Regions from separate parts of the Pseudoalteromonas sp. SG41-2 genome, predicted to be linked through region 1. Evidence: riboswitches for the same ligand, from Rfam matches in the RefSeq annotation. Region 1 holds a riboswitch; the other holds the start of a gene.

Region 1 (8,579 bases):
CGGTTAAAAGCATATGCTCTAGAGACTGGATAAAATTGACTTAATCTTTATGCAGATTGGTATTATACGTATAATACCAATCGACTTAAATATTTAACCATTCTAGCGAGCTAAATAAAGCGCTAACTGCGTTATAAATTAACAACTACATGTCAAAATTTATGCCTTGCTATCACTCTATTTATCTGTCGCTATAAATGGTCAGTAACTTAACACGATTGGTATAAGATCATTTTATTGTTTTGAAAAACTCGCAAACTCACTATAAAACTTGCGTTTAGGCCTCTACCTATGCGATAAAATCATTATATTTATCATACAAATAGTGGGGCTTCATGGCACGTAAAAAAACAACTAAATCAAAAGGTTCATCAGGACTCAATCGTAAAAACAGTGAAAGCTTCATAGTTAAATTTAGTAATCATGCTGATACTCAACTGTGTGCTTCTGGTTTGATGTATAAAGTAATAGATGAGATCTCTGGTGAGCGAGTAACTGACACAGATACCGTGGTCATCAATCAGCGTATTATGCTTGCTGATGGCAGCGTAATAGCTGATAGTTATAAAGCTGGAATGCCTGAAGTATTTACCTTAGATGAGGCAATCGAAGGATTACGAGAAGGTATTTTATTGATGTCGGTTGGTTCTCGCTATGAATTTGTAATTCCTGCAGAGCTGGCGTGGGGACGCAAGGGGAATGGTGGAAAAATAGGAGCTAATGCCGTTCTACATTTTGATGTGCGCTTAATCCGTTTAGGATGACCATTATGCTATAGTTAAAAGTACTTTTCTTTAATGTAAGAGGGTTTTATGCCGCCATTTTCTAGTCGCGTTTACTTATTACGCCATGGCGAATTGATTGAGCAAGGAGTCTTGGCCGGACAGACAGATTTTTTACTCAGTGAACTTGGCCGTGCGCAATTACATCAAGCGTGCAGTGAGCTAACTAATATTGAGCTTGTACAAAGTTCGACTTTGAAACGTTGTAGCGAATTTGCCAGATCTTTTAGCCATGCCCAGCAAATACCACTTTTTCTGACCGATCAGCTCCGAGAGTTTAATTTTGGTGATTGGGATGGCTGTAAATATGATGATTTGTGGCAACAGACGGACTCTCCTAGTATTGGCGATTTCTGGCAAAGCCCTTGGCAAGTAACCCCCCCTCATGGCGAAAGTATGAGGGATTTTTATCAGCGAATAGCAACGTGGTGGCAAACGTTACTAATTGATATTGCAAGTAATCGTACTCAAGCACAATTAGTTTTAACGCATGCCGGAGTGATCAAGCAACTATTAGGTATTATTTGTCAGTTACCAAAAGAGTCGAATCAGCAAAACATATTTTCAATCGGTTATGGGAAGCTCATTTGTATTGATATTTACATAGATGATAGCGATAAAGCATGGCCCAGAATTGTGTTTTAAAAGACTATTTTTAGCCGTCTAGAAAGATATTAATTGAAATATTTACTCACCCGCCCATAATAGAGCCTTATGTATTTTGGAATGGGGTGTAACTCCTCAACTGTTCCCGCAACTGTAAGTCGCAAGCGCGATAAGTCAGATACAAAATACGTTAATTTATTACCTATTGAGCGGGCTAACTCTTCTATTATCACCATGATCATAATGGTTTGTAGTGTATTGGGTTTAGCTATTGCTAGAGAGATAACACATTGCAAATACCAGCAGTAATTGATCCCCCTTTACTTGAAGTAGCTAATTTATCGTGGTCGGTGGCAAATACCGCCATTTTGCACGATATTAATTTTGCAATAAAACCAGGCCAATTTATTGGTTTGTTAGGGCCTAATGGCGCAGGTAAATCAAGTTTATTGCGTTGTTTATACCGTTACACTAAACCAGTGTGCGGTGAGGTTATATTTGCAGGGAAAAATATTTGGCAGCTAAGTGCGGATGAATATGCCAAGCAGGTTGCTGTGGTGCTGCAAGAAACACCTTCGCAATTTAACCTATCGCTTTTTGATGTAGTGAGTCTTGGCCTTACGCCGCATAAAAGCTTATTTAGTTCGACAACTAAAAATGATCAACAAATTATTTTTCAGGCGATTGAGCAAGTTGGCTTGAGCCATCATTTACAGCAATCGTTTGATTCCCTTTCCGGTGGCGAGAAGCAACGCGCATTGATAGCACGTTCAATTGTACAAAGCCCTCAATTATTAATTATGGACGAGCCTACCAGCCACTTAGATATTAAATATCAAATTCAATTAATGGAGTTGGCTAAATCGCTAAATGTAACGGTATTAGCGTCGTTCCATGATCTTAATCTTGCAGCAAGTATGTGTGATGAACTACTGGTGATAAAGCAAGGTGAGTTAGTTGCAACGGGTAGCCCGGAATATGTCATCACGGAAGAAATGCTCAGCGAAGTATTTGGTGTCTGTGCCGAAGTCTCGGCGCATCCACAGAGTAAACAATTAAATAAGGTCATTCCGCGTATTACCTATTTTTACGGTTATCAAGGTGGTGGCGTTGATGCAAAAAAATAATTATTTTGCAGTCAGCGTGGCGCTATTTTTTGCCTTGTCGAGCATTTTTATAGCACTTAGCTTTGGTGCTGCGCCCAGTAAATTCATTGATGTATACCACAGTATTATAGGTCAGGGAGATGACTCCTTTATAGCGCGGATCATATGGCAACTGCGAATGCCACGAACATTGTTGGCGTTTTTAGCTGGCTCTGGTCTAGCTATTGCTGGTTTAATTTTACAAACCGTAACCCGTAACCCGTTAGCCGATCCTTACTTATTTGGTATTTCATCGGGAGCCTCATTTGGTGTGGTATGTTTTATGACACTAACAGGAGCCAGCGCGGGAATAACAATGTCGGCCGCGGCATTTGTTGGTAGTTTATTGACTATGTTATTACTGGTTTTTATTGCCGGACGAGCAGGTCGCGGACAAGTTGAAAGCATGCTCTTGGCTGGGGTCGCTTTATCCTTTTTATTCAGTGCCTTTACCAGCTTACTTTTATATTTTAGTGATCCGCAGGCGATCACGGCTATTTTATTTTGGACGCTAGGCAGCTTTGCTCGCGCACAATGGTCAACGTTATGGTTACCCGCTTTAGTTATTATTAGTTGCACCGGGCTGATGATGGGTTTTCGTCGGCAACTAAATGCAATGTTACTAGGTGATGAAAGTGCTGCAACTTTAGGAATACCGGTACAGCGGTTTCGGTTATTAATGTTGGTATTGAGCTCATTGATCACTGCAGTGTTAGTGGCGATGTGTGGTGGTATTGGTTTTGTTGGTTTGATGATCCCGCATATAGTACGGTTTTTTGTGTCGCAAGGCACTATTACTGGTTTGATCATGACGGCTTTAGTTGGCGGTATATTTATGGTGTGGGTTGATGTGCTATCGCGTGTTTTACTTGCAAATCAAGAATTGCCAATCGGTGTTATTACTTCTGCAATAGGCAGTATTTTCTTTTTATCGTTACTTTATTTTCGCAAGCGAGAGAGTTAGTCAGATGTTTAATATACCCACAGTAACTAATCAATTTGGTCACCTCATCATTGATAAGATTAACCAAAAAACTAAACCGCTTGGTGCACTTGGACAGTTAGAACAATGTGCAATACAACTGGTTACTTTGTTTAGCCAAAAAGTGGCAAGCGAAGATGCTTTTAAAACCTTTGCACCTGCAATCAATAAGCCTACTTTGCTGGTATTTGCAGGAGATCATGGTGTTGCTGCACAAGGGGTATCGATAGCGCCCAGTGATGTCACCTCACAAATGGTAGCTAATTTTGTCAGCGGTGGTGCCGCTATTAATGTCTTTTGCCAACAGTTAGGTTGGCAATTAGAAGTGATTGATTGTGGTATTTTGCATCCAGTCACAGCGCCAAGTGTCCATAATTGCCGTCTAGGAAGTATAACAAAGCCACTTAATACAGACATGGCAATGAATACCGCGCAGGTACAGCAAGGCTTTAATAATGCTAAACAGCTGGTGCAACAGCTCAGTCATAGTGGTTGTAATACAATTGCCTTTGGCGAAATGGGCATAGGTAATACCACCAGTGCAGCAGCGATTATGGCAGCTATGCTGAATTTACCTGCACAGCAGTGTGTTGGCAAAGGCACGGGTGTTAGTGATGATATTGTTACGCGTAAAATAACAGTTGTAGAGCAAGCGCTGGTATTGCATCAGTTACATTTAGCAGATCCTATTTCACTACTTGCAGCGTTAGGTGGCTTTGAAATTGTGCATATTACGGGAGCTATGTTGGCTGCGGCTGAGCAAGGCATGGCTGTAGTAGTTGATGGCTTTATTTGTAGTGCTGCGGCAATGGCCGCAATTAATATTAACCCAGCAGTGAAAGATTATTTAATTTTTGCACATTGCTCAAATGAGCAAGGCCATCGACTGATGTTGAACGTACTCGATGTTAAGCCACTGCTGCAACTTGATTTACGCTTGGGTGAAGGCACTGGCGCTGCGTTAAGTTTACCATTATTGCAAGCCGCACTTGGTTTTTATAATCAGATGGCTAGTTTTGCTGATGCTGGTGTTAAGCAGGTTGTCAGTTAATGCCTAACCCAGAGGCAAATAAAGTAACGCAATGGCAGTTACTGTTATTAGCAATTAGCTTTTTAACCCGGCTACCGGTGCAGTTGCGCTTTAATGTAAGCGGTGCTCATTTAAATCAAGCAAGTCGCTATTTTGCTTTAGTGGGTTTACTGCTTGGTGGATTATTAGCACTCAGCTACGGCGTTTTTCAATTACTGTTACCAGCATCAATAAGTGTATTACTAATGATGGCGGCCGGGTTGTTATTAACAGGCGCATTTCATGAAGATGGCTGGGCCGATGTATGGGATGGTTTTGGCGGTGGTTGGCAGGTGTCGCAAAAGCTTGCCATTATGAAAGATAGTCGTCTTGGTACTTATGGTGCTGCGGCATTATTTATTATGCTGCTGGTTAAATTTCAAAGCCTACTCTTTCTTAGTGAGTCATTGATTACTGTATTGAGTGCAATTGTTATCGGGCAATGTGTAAGCCGAGTAGTGGCAACCAGTTTAATTATGGGGATGGAGTATGTAAGTGAAGATGCGACTTCAAAAGTAAAGCCGCTTGCTATGCACCTATCGGTCACTAGTTTAGTTACGTTACTTGTAACCGCCGCTACTTTACTGGTTAGCTTGATTGCTGTTGGTGTATTGTTATGGCAAACCGTATTCATTCTTGTAGCAGTATTACTGATCCTAAGAGTCATTTTGATCCGCTGGTTTAAACAGCAGTTAGGTGGTTACACTGGCGATTGTTTAGGTGCCGCGCAGCAGCTAAGTGAAATTGCCATTTACTTAACTTTTGTGAGTGTATTATGAACGCTAACCACACATTTATTTTAGGCGGCGCACGCAGTGGAAAAAGCCGCTTTGCTGAACAGCTTGCACAGCAAAGCAATAAAAGCGTTATTTACCTCGCAACGGCGCAAGCCCACGATACTGAAATGCAAGATCGTATAGTCCATCATCAACAACAGCGCCCTGTCGATTGGCCGTTAGTTGAGGAGCCAATTGCATTGGCTGAAGCGTTACAAACACACAGCAGCAAAGATAACTGTATTTTAGTTGATTGCTTAACCTTATGGTTAAGTAACTGTTTATGTCACGCCACAAGTGATTGTTGGGATGAACAGAAATCAGCACTACTAAATACCCTTGAAAATTTACCGGGGCAAGTGATTTTTGTCAGTAACGAAGTTGGCCACGGTATTGTGCCTTTGGGCGAGCTAAGCCGCCGGTTTGTAGATGAATCAGGCTGGTTACATCAAGCCATTGCCGCAAAAGCTGCGCGAGTTGAATTTATAATGGCAGGTCTTGCCTTAACACTGAAAGGGCAGTCATGATGAAAACATTAATGGTACAAGGTACTACTTCTGATGCAGGGAAAAGTACTTTAGTTGCAGCATTGTGCCGAGTATTTGTTGAACGCGGGATCAAAGTTGCTCCATTCAAACCGCAAAATATGGCCTTAAACAGCGCTGTAACAGAAGATGGCGGCGAAATAGGTCGTGCGCAAGCACTACAGGCGATTGCAGCTAAAGTGGCGCCACGGGTTGATTTTAACCCCATTTTACTCAAGCCCAATAGTGATACTGGCGCTCAAGTGATAATTCACGGTAAAGCCATTAGTAATATGGAAGCAGGTGCTTATCATGATTATAAAAAAGTCGCGATGGATGCGGTACTGGCTTCGCAACAGCGTTTAAGCGAAGAGTTTGAGCTACTGGTAGTTGAAGGTGCGGGCAGTCCGGCTGAAATTAATCTACGTGCGGGTGATATTGCTAATATGGGTTACGCCGAAGCGGTTGATTGCCCCGTGATCATTATTGCAGATATAGATAAAGGCGGTGTGTTTGCGCATTTGGTCGGTACTCTTGCGCTATTAAGCGAGTCAGAACAAGCCCGAGTAAAAGGCTTTGTGATCAACCGTTTTCGTGGCGATATAGGCTTATTGCAAGGTGGCCTTGATTGGCTTGAAGAGTACACCGGTAAACCAGTGTTAGGGGTGTTGCCGTATTTACATGATCTCGCCCTAGATGCTGAAGACGCGGTAGCGATAGATAATCAAGTAAGCCAAGCAAAAATAAAAATCGCAGTATTGCTACTTCCTCATATTAGTAACCACACTGATTTTGATGCGCTGCGTTTAAACCCGCAAATTGACATTAATTACATTCGCCATACTCAAGCAATTCCACACGTTGATCTGATCATCATTCCTGGCAGTAAAAATGTTATTAATGATTTAGCCTTTTTAAACAATGAAGGCTGGGGCGAGCAGATTCAGCGTCACTTGCGTTATGGCGGTAAGTTATTAGGTATTTGCGGAGGTTTGCAAATGCTCGGCACAGATATTTATGACCCTGAGGGTGTGGAATCAAGTAAAACACACTGTAAAGCTTTAGGGCACGCTGATTTTACCACTCATTTAGGGCAGCATAAAGTACTAACTCAAGCTGCTGGTGTGATCCATCTTGGCGGTCAACAAGCAAAAGTGGCAGGCTATGAAATACACGCCGGTTGCAGCGCTGGCCCAGCATTTAAAAAGCCTTTTTTACAATTTACTCAGCATCCACAGCATGTTGTGCAAGATGGTTTTATATCAGATGATGATTGTATAGCAGGTACTTACTTACATGGCTTATTTGATAGCAGTGCAGCTACGCAACTAATACTGGATTGGGTATTGCCAAATAGTGGTATTACCCAATTAATAGATATAGACACACATCGCGAGCAGCAATTAACGCGCTTAGCCACGATGTGTAAAGAACATTTAGATTTAGACAAAATAACGCAAATTTACCAAAACTGGGAAGGAGTTAATCATGAGCGACACACATAACGACAAGCACCAACAACGCCAACAAAAAGTAAAAGATAAAGTTGATGAGCGTATAGCCGCAGCACAAACTGAGAAAGGCGTTTTTCAGGTGATCACTGGTAATGGTAAAGGTAAATCAACCTCAGGGTTTGGCACGGTAACACGTTGTGTAGGCCATGGCATGAAAGCTGCTGTGTGCCAGTTTATTAAAGGTACTTGGCCGTGTGGTGAGCGTAATGTATTGCAAGGCGCAGGGGTTGAATTTGCCATTATGAACACAGGTTTTACCTGGGAGACGCAAAATAAAGAATCAGATACCGCAGCGGCGCAAGCGACTTGGCAAGAAGCAAAACGTATGTTGGCTGACGAATCAATTAATTTAGTATTACTTGATGAAATTACTTATATGATCACCTACGGCTACATTGATTTAGACGAAGCACTCGAAGTGATCGCTAATCGTCCGCCAATGCAATCTTTAATTATTACTGGCCGTGGTGCGCACCGCAAGTTAACTGACTTAGCTGATACTGTTAGTGAAGTGCGCAATGTTAAGCATGCATTTGATGCTGGTGTTAAAGCGCAAATAGGATTTGATTATTAATGGCTACGCTTAGGCTTGTACTCGTTTTATCGCTGGCTCTGTGCTGCTTTAAGCTCGTGGCTGATCCTAACAAGCAGCAATTAAGAATTATCGCCTTGGCCCCGCATATTGTTGAAAACCTCTATACCATCGGAGCTGGTGAGCAAATCGTGGGAACCGTGGAATATGCTGATTTCCCTGCTGCGGCCAATGATATCCCACGTATCGGTGGTCACCAAGGTATTCAAATAGAAAAGCTACTGGCCCTCAAACCTGATTTAGTTTTAGCATGGAAAACGGGTAGCAAAGCTGAGGATTTAGCACGTGTTAAAAGTTTTGGTATTGATATAATTTACAGTGACGCGAGTGAAGTAGATAAAGTACCCAATGAACTGCGCCGTTTAGGTGAGCTTACTGGACGTGAGCAATCAGCCGAGCAAGCCGCACTTGAATTTGAGCAAAAAATTGCTGTAATCAAAGCCAAGCAGCAAGGTAAAAGTAAGGTCGCGGTATTTTACCAGCTATGGGCAGAACCGATGATGACGGTGGGTAAAAATACCTGGATCAATCAGTTAATCGAAATTTGCCAAGGTCGTAATGTATTTGCTAGCAGCCGAACTGATTACCC
Region 2 (8,579 bases), on a different contig from region 1:
CGTATTGACCATGACTACAAAGAAACCTTCCCGCAGTTTTTGATCAGTATCGATAAAAACAAAGCGGCGGATTTAGGGATTTCAGTTTCGGATGTTGGCCGCACCCTTGAAACCATGTTAGGCCAACGCCGTGTTACCACCTTTATTGACCGTGGTGAAGAATACGATGTGATCTTAAAAGGCACCAAAGCTGACTTTGCTGATCCTACTGATATATCAAATATTTACTTAAAATCACGCAGTGATGAACTGGTTCCTCTAGATAGCTTAATTAGCTTGAAAGAAGAAGCCACTGCATCAAGGCTAAATCGTTACAACCGAATGCGTGCTATTACTTTGAGCGCTAACCTCGCCGATGGTTATACCCTTGAAGAAGCGCTTAACTTTTTAAATAAAGTGGCAATGGAAGAAAACGAAATTGATGGCGCCATTGATTATAAAGGTGAATCGCAATTATATTATGAAGGTGCCTCAGCGATGACGTATGTTTTCATTCTAGCGCTTACTGTTACCTTCTTAGTTTTAGCCGCTCAGTTTGAAAGCTTTATGCACCCCTTTGTGATCATGCTCACTGTGCCACTGGGTTTGATGGGCGCAATGTTTGGTTTATGGGTTGCAGGACTAACCATAAACATTTACAGCCAAATAGGCATTGTAATGCTGATTGGTCTTAGTGCTAAGAACGGTATATTGATTGTCGAATTTACCAATCAATTGCGCGATAAAGGCGTAGAGTTTAGTGAAGCTATTTTACAAGCAGCAACCCAAAGATTGCGACCAATTATTATGACCTCTTTGACTACGGTAATGAGTGCGGTGCCACTAGTGCTAGCCTCAGGCCCTGGTGCAGAGAGCCGTATGGTAATTGGTGTAGTGGTGTTTACTGGCGTTATTGTCGCAACCATACTTACGCTATTTGTTGTTCCTGCGGCGTACTATGCGCTGGCTCGCAATACTCAGTCTCCTGAGTTTTTACAACAAAAGCTCAACCAACAAGAAGCTGAAAGGCCGCTAAAAGAGCTTTAATCTCATCGTAGCGTTGCAAACCCATAGCAACGCTACTTTTCACTTCCACACACTTCCCTGCTGTAATTAAATGAAATAATAAACCACCTTGCTCGTTCTTCTGATACGCTAGATCATCCGTGTAATTTAACAGCTTTAAGGAACAACTAATGAGTATAACAAATGAAACAGCAACATTTGGTGGTGGCTGCTTTTGGTGTATTGATGCCGCGTTTAGGCGCGTGAAAGGCGTTTTACAAGTAAGCTCTGGCTATACTGGCGGCAAAACAACTAAGCCTACGTATAAACAAATTTGCACTGGCCTCACCGGCCACGCAGAGGTTGTACAGATTAAGTTTGACAGTAGCCTGATAAGCTACGAAACCTTACTGGCGATGTTTTTTACCCTGCATGATGCCACTCAGCTAAACCGCCAAGGTAATGATATAGGTACCCAATATCGAAGTGTGATTTATTATCATGATAGCGAGCAGCAAGCGCAAACTAATCAATATATTGCAAAATTACAAAGCCAAATACGCGAAGATATCGTCACTGAAGTTAGCCCTGCAACCACTTACTACCCTGCAGAGCAGTATCACCAAGACTACTACAACGAAAACCCTGAGCAACGCTATTGCAGTTTATTGATAGCACCAAAGCTGAAAAAGTTTGAAAAAGACTATAAACAGTTTTTAGTAAACTAAGCAAAGTGCTAAATAAGCATTTTCATCTAAATATAAAAAAGCCCGACAAACAAAGGTGTCGGGCTTTTTTATTTAAGCTAGAACGAGATCAGAACTGGTAGCTTGCGCCAACAAAGAAGCGACGGTCAACTGTATTGTAGTAAAACACTTCGCCAGTTGCATAATCCATACTTGAGTCAACCGCGTTGTATTGCTTATCAAATAAGTTTTCAACACGAGCAGAAAATGAAAGCGCACTGTTAAATTGATAATTTGCAGTTAAGTTCCATAACGTATAAGAACTAAGCTCTGTTACTTTACCTTGACGATCACTACGGTACTGCATATCAAAACCGGCATCAAAATCGCCCCACTGCTTCGCAACAGACCAGTTCACAGTACGTGGTGAAACATAAGTTTGTGCTACACCCGTTTCAGTATTTTCAGCATTTAAATAAGTAAAATTAAACTGATTATCAAAACCAAGTACTGTATTGGCAAAGCTAAACTCAACACCCTCATGGCGTGCTTCATTTATATTTTCTGGCTGCCATTTACCTGCTGCATTAGGTGCCCATGCAATTAGGTTTTCAATATTATTTCTGAATATTGATATATCAAGCTTTGCCTGAGAAAAGTCTAAACTCAAACCTAACTCTTGGTTAGTTGATGTCTCTGGTGCTAAATTTGGATTACCTGGAGATAAAGGGTCAGGAAAATAAAGATCATTAAATGTTGGCGCTTTAAAGCCCGTGCTTTGGCTCAATCTAAGTGTTGCACGCTTATTTAAGTGATAACCAACAGCTGCGGCGTAAGTTGTTTCATTACCAAACTGCTCATCATCATCTAAACGCAATGCTAAATTTGCAATGACTTTATTGTCATCAAAATAGCCCCCAAGAAATGCAGCTTTAGCTACTTTGCTATCCGCTAGATAAGCCTTACCATTGGTATATATTTCATCTTTATACCAATTAAGCCCGCCATTAACGGTTAAAACTTGGCTTGCATTATAACTGCCGTGGTAATCAAATTGTTTACGTTTTGTTTTATAACTATTAGTAACAATCGCACCAGTGTAATCATAGCCTTTGTTGTCAGAATCATCGGTTGCAATAGCAACATTAATTGAGTGCTTATGATCGGTAAAGGATTTATCCCAACCCAGCCCTAGCTGATAATTTTCAAATTCATTATTTTCTACGATACTATCAATAGGCGAGAAAGCATTGTCGTATTGTGCATTACCTTCACTGTATTGACCCAGCGCTTTAAGCTCACCTAACAGCTCATCTGCATAGTGAATATTAAATCCTAAATTTTTGTTCTCATAACCATCTTCATCCGGCGCTACGCCTTGCAATACGTCAAAGCCATCCGTTTTTTCAAACCCAGCATTAAACGACGCTTTAACATCATCAACTACCGTTGTACCTGCAACTTGATAATTTTGATAAGCATCAGTACCAAATGTTGCATCTAGGCTGACGGATTCCTTTGTACGAGTAATAATATTGATCACACCAGCGAGCGCATCAGACCCATAAACTGCAGCACGAGAGCCTTTAACAATTTCAATGCGCTCTATTGAATTAAGAGGAATATTACTAATTGATTTATAACCAAGGGTTGCAGAGCCCGTACGTACGCCATCAACCAAAATAAGTGTATGTCGCGAGCTTGAACCGCGAAGTGACACGCCAGAACTTTGTCCAAAGCCACCATTGGAATTTATTTGAAAACCAACTTGGGTTGCTAGTAAACTCGGTAAATCACGGACATTACTTGTTTCAATATCACTGCGCTCAATAACAGTTACACTGGCAAGTACATCAGTAATTGATTGCTCAAATTTATTAGCGGTAACCGTCAGGCGTTCAATTGATTGCTCTGCAGACACAGAAAAAGACAACGCAGCGGCAATTGCTACGCCTAGAGTAGATTTGTTTAACATGATATCCCCTGACCCGCGCCCACCGCACAAGTGATAGTAAATTGGCTTCAAGGCCGGTCTCCGGACTTAACATAACTCGCTAATAAATTTAGCTAAAAGTATGTATCACCGTTGCGGGGGCAGTGTTGGACTTCGTTTATATCCTATAAACGCCACCAACTTCCCGATTATCTTGCCGTACTTAATCAACAACCTTGAAAAGTAACCACAAGCACCTTGAAAATAGGCCGCTATTGTGATTATTTTAAGCACAAAAGTCAATGGACGGCTATACATCTAAATACTCTAGGTTCTAGGAATAATCATAAGTTCTAAACTAAAAAAGCCAAACTACATTGCTGCAATTTGGCTTTTTCTAGCACCTAGAAACCTAGCTCCTAGCTTTCTAATCTCTAAAGTTTTTAAACTGAAATGGTTGCCCTAAATCAGCACTGCGTACTACTTGCATGGCTTCTTGTAGGTCATCACGTTTTTTGCCCGTTACACGTACTTCTTCGCCTTGGATCGCGGCTTGTACTTTCACTTTAGAGTCTTTAATGGCTTTAACTACTTTTTTAGCCATATCTTTTTCGATACCTTGCTTTAGCGCAACATTACGGTAAACATTTTTTCCCGCACGTGAAATATCTTGCAGCTCTAAACTTGATACGTCCATACCGCGTTTTGATATTTTGCTCGCTAAAATATCAAACAACTGCATAACCTGTGAATCAGCTTCTGCTTTTAGTTTAATGGTTTTATCATTAAGCTCTATTGACGCATCAACGCCTCTAAAATCAAAGCGAGTTTCTAGCTCACGGTTGGCATTATCAACAGCATTTTTTGCTTCGTTCATTTCGACTTCCGAAACAATGTCAAATGAAGGCATAAGTCTCTCCTAGCAAGATATTTTTAATTCAAATTTATATTGTCGATAATTATACTATATAAATTTTATAAATCTTTACACTTTTCTATGCTTTGTTCAGCTGCGATACGAAATTTGTTTGATATACTACGGCTCTATTTTTAAACGATTTAGGATTTTTCGTGACTCGGCGTGTTTATCAAACCCTATTTTTAATCAGTATTCTGGTATTTACCTTTTTGTTTGCCCGCGATTTTAGGGGCGTTGGGGTATCGTCACTGCCTCACCTAGATAAGTTAGTACATTTTACTATTTTCTTTGTTCTGGCAGCCGTCATGGTCAGAGCATTCAAGCTACCTGTATTCGTTCACCTCGTGTTATTAGCATTTTATGGCATTGCTATTGAGCTAATGCAAAGCACAATCCCTTATCGTAGCGCCTCTGTTGCTGATGTTGTTGCTGACTTTTCTGGGGCTGCTAGTTTCTTTTTGTTGTTCGGTATTTATTCTCGTTTTAAAAAGAATCAAAATGGCTAATATATTCGTCGTTGGCGATGGTGCCATTGGGCTGCTCTATAGCCATTATTTGAGTCAACAGCACAGGGTCACCCTACTTACCAAGCATGCTATTGACGAACCTCGTTTTTATCAACAAGCAAACGCGCCAAAACAAACAATTAATTGCCAACTGACAAACCTGACTCAATTATCCGAGCACGGCCAAGTCGATGTTATTATTTTTACTGTTAAAGCATATCAAGTTGCCACCGCATTTAGGCAACTAAAGCCTTTTTTAAGCGCTCAATGCCAATTGATTTTATCTCACAATGGCATGGGTAATGTAGATGAAATAAATAGCGAACTTACAAAACAACAAGGACTATATTTTTTAACAACACGTTTAGCGGGCTACAAAGATACACCTTTTAGTGTGTTGCATACTGGTATCGGGAGCAGCATTTTAGGTGATTGTAACCAGCAAGCAAAAACACAACTCGCTGAAGTTAAAAATCTACTAAACGCTATTCCTGAATTAACAACCACAAATAATATACAACAATTACGCTTTGAAAAATTACTCGTTAATATTGCCATTAATCCACTCAGTGCGCTGCACAATGTGAAAAATGGCGCACTGACTGCACCGCAGTTTAGTGGCATAATTTTAAATATCTTAAACGAAGCGTGTACCGTAGCAAATAAACTAGGTATTAATGTGCGACTTGCTGAAGCATTAGCGAACGCCTATCAAGTGATGAGTGATACCAAAAACAATTACTCATCAATGCATCAAGATATCGCCCATAATCGCATCACAGAAATTGACGCGATGTGCGGTTATATTTGCCAAAAAGGTAATCAACTCGGTATTAATACCCCTCACAATCAATCTTTACTCGATGCTATCAGACATAAAAAAAGCGCGATTTAACTCGCGCTTGTTATTAATAACTATCAACCTTACGGGCGATAAACTTTAACATTAGCAAAGCCATTTTCATGTAAAATAAGCGCCTGTAGCTGACTCATTACACCTTTAGTGCAATATAAGTAGTAGTCTTTGTCTTGCGGTAGGTCTGCAAATTTGGTCGCTAAGCGGAAAAATGGCAAATGCACAACTTCTATCCCATCAATTTCAAGCGGTGCTGCATCTTCTTCTTCCGGCGAGCGAATATCAACAACAACTGCATCAGCTGGTAAATCAGAAACTGACTCGGCCTCTTTTAGCTCTTGTTTAGCTTCAACGTCAATGTCACGAATATCCATAATACGTGCGTTTTCAATAACAGTATTGAGCACATCAAAATCAAACTTTTGCTCTTCAGCTTCTACTACGGCAATTTTAGCTTTAACTGTAGGCTTTTTAGAAATCACACCACAGTATTCCGGCATAGTTTCGGCCATTTCTGCGGTGCCAATTTTACGAGCGATGTTTATAATTTCTTGTTTGTCGTGTTGGATCAGCGGGCGTAATATAAGCGTTTCGGTAACACGGTCAATCACACTTAAGTTGGCTAATGTTTGACTTGAAACTTGGCCTAGACTCTCACCGGTAACGAGCGCTTGAATCCCCATTTTTTCAGCTATTTGGCTGCCTGCACGCATCATCATACGTTTGAGGACTACACCCATTTGACTGTTTTCAACATTTTCTAAAATTTCGGCAACAACGGGGTCAAAGTCAACACTGATAAATTTAACTTTATGGGTTGAGCTAAACTGCTTCCAAATATAATAGCTGGCTTGTTTAACACCAATCTCGTGCGCCGCACCGCCTAAATTGAAGAACAAAAAGTGCGTACGAGCGCCTTTGCGGATCATTTGATAACTAGCAACGCCCGAGTCAAATCCACCTGACATTAACGACAAGACATCTTCTTGCGTTGGTAATGGGAAACCGGCCATACCATGATGGGTGTGCGTTACGACGTAAGCTTTATCATCTTTAATTTCAAGACGAATAGTTACTTCAGGATTTTTCAGTCTTACGCTGGCACCATCGACGTGCTGATTTAAACCACCACCCACATAACGCTCTACATCGGTAGAGGTGAAATCATGCTTACCTTGGCGCTTACAACGTACACAGAATGTTTTGCCCACGACGGTGTGGCCAACCATATCTAACGCTTTTTCGTAAATATCGTGCAGGTTTTCGTAGTTAGTTTCGGTCACTTCAATAAACTGCACAATACCAGGGATCCGTTGTAAGCCATCGATAAAATCAAGGCGCTTTTGTGCGTCATCTGATTTAGTTACGACGGATATATTGTCCCAGTTATTTTGTACTTGTACTTTTTCGTCAAGCTTGCGTAACACAATTTTAATGTTGTTTTCTAACAACTTAGTAAAGCGTTTACGCACAGAGCGGCTTTTAATGGCTATTTCAGGATGGAGTTTGACGATAAATTTAAGCATAGTTTACTCGTTAGACAATATTTAGGATTCACGCACCCACGTGTTGGGCGCGCGATTATAACAAAAAATCTAACGTCTAGGAAATAAACAACCGCTGCGTTTAATTAAACAGGCTCTGCTTGTGCCGCTAATTTACTGTATTTTTCGCGTAACAAGTTAATTTTTGGGATACTTTGCTCGGTACCAAATGCTTTAAAAAGCGCTAACACTTTTAAAATACCATTATAAATATCTTGCTGCATTAACTCACCGCTTAACCGTCTGGCTTTAATGTAAGGAGTCCAAAAACTGACGGTGATTTTTAGCATATGAGCAAGTTCAACGGTATCTTCATCATCAATTGCGATCATCCCACCTTCACGCAGGCCAATCACAATTTCGCGCACTTGACTTAACAAAGCCTCTTGAAACTCAATATAATCTTTTTTCAGTACTTCGTCGCGAGATAAAATGTCACCCAAATTGTCATAGAAAAAATGAAAACGCCACATCAACTCAAACAAAGCATCAAGATACCCAGTTAAGTGTGTTAGTGCTTCATCCTGCTTTTCCATTGGCACAAATTGAGTGTGTAAATGCTTACTATATAATGCAAAAATATGGCGAATAATGTCTTCTTTATTTTTAAAGTGATAATAAAGATTACCGGGACTGATGCCCATATGTGAAGCGATATGGTTGGTTGTGACCGCACGCTCGCCATGTTGGTTAAATAGCATTATGCTGGTTGTAATTATTTTATCCTTGGTACTCATATCCTGCTACTCTGATTATTTTTATTAGAGTAAATGCCCATAATTCACTCAGTATTATTAGCCGCGCAGTATATACAAATATAATCCAATAAAATACCACCTTGAAAATTTCTAATCCATAATTCGTAGTTATTGTTTCTTATTGAAATAAACTCATTTACAAATGAAAATATGCAGCCGCAATTTGCAGGCTGATCTGGACAACAAAGACTGTTAATATAACCCTCAAAATAACACTAAGATGATATTTATGAAAGTCACCGCAATTTATCCTGGCACCTTTGATCCATTAACCAATGGACACACAGATCTGATCCAGCGGGCAGCTAAAATGTTTGATACTGTAATTGTTGCAGTTGCTCACAATCCTAGTAAAAAACCCTGCTTTAGCCTGGATGAGCGGGTAGCAATTGC

What was found. Region 1 has a riboswitch for cobalamin ahead of H5186_RS01550 (ABC transporter ATP-binding protein). Riboswitches for the same ligand answer to the same signal wherever they lie in the genome.
Region 2: another riboswitch for cobalamin. It lies ahead of H5186_RS16830 (TonB-dependent receptor domain-containing protein); the one in region 1 lies ahead of H5186_RS01550 (ABC transporter ATP-binding protein).

Annotation. Positions count from the first base shown of each region.
Region 1 is NZ_JACJFK010000002.1:63-8,641, forward strand. It holds gene H5186_RS01540 (FKBP-type peptidyl-prolyl cis-trans isomerase) at 336-764, shown strand; gene H5186_RS01545 (histidine phosphatase family protein) at 813-1,427, shown strand; cobalamin riboswitch at 1,468-1,593, shown strand; gene H5186_RS01550 (ABC transporter ATP-binding protein) at 1,679-2,515, shown strand; gene H5186_RS01555 (iron ABC transporter permease) at 2,502-3,497, shown strand; gene cobT (nicotinate-nucleotide--dimethylbenzimidazole phosphoribosyltransferase) at 3,502-4,566, shown strand; gene H5186_RS01565 (adenosylcobinamide-GDP ribazoletransferase) at 4,566-5,363, shown strand; gene cobU (bifunctional adenosylcobinamide kinase/adenosylcobinamide-phosphate guanylyltransferase) at 5,360-5,887, shown strand; gene H5186_RS01575 (cobyric acid synthase) at 5,887-7,389, shown strand; gene cobO (cob(I)yrinic acid a,c-diamide adenosyltransferase) at 7,373-7,972, shown strand; gene H5186_RS01585 (cobalamin-binding protein) at 7,972-8,579, shown strand, end outside.
Region 2 is NZ_JACJFK010000023.1:17,200-25,778, forward strand. It holds gene H5186_RS16820 (efflux RND transporter permease subunit) at 1-1,026, shown strand, start outside; gene msrA (peptide-methionine (S)-S-oxide reductase MsrA) at 1,176-1,712, shown strand; gene H5186_RS16830 (TonB-dependent receptor domain-containing protein) at 1,801-3,645, opposite strand; cobalamin riboswitch at 3,679-3,857, opposite strand; gene H5186_RS16835 (YajQ family cyclic di-GMP-binding protein) at 4,031-4,513, opposite strand; gene H5186_RS16840 (VanZ family protein) at 4,675-5,028, shown strand; gene H5186_RS16845 (ketopantoate reductase family protein) at 5,021-5,923, shown strand; gene thiI (tRNA uracil 4-sulfurtransferase ThiI) at 5,953-7,410, opposite strand; gene H5186_RS16855 (TetR/AcrR family transcriptional regulator) at 7,515-8,165, opposite strand; gene coaD (pantetheine-phosphate adenylyltransferase) at 8,416-8,579, shown strand, end outside.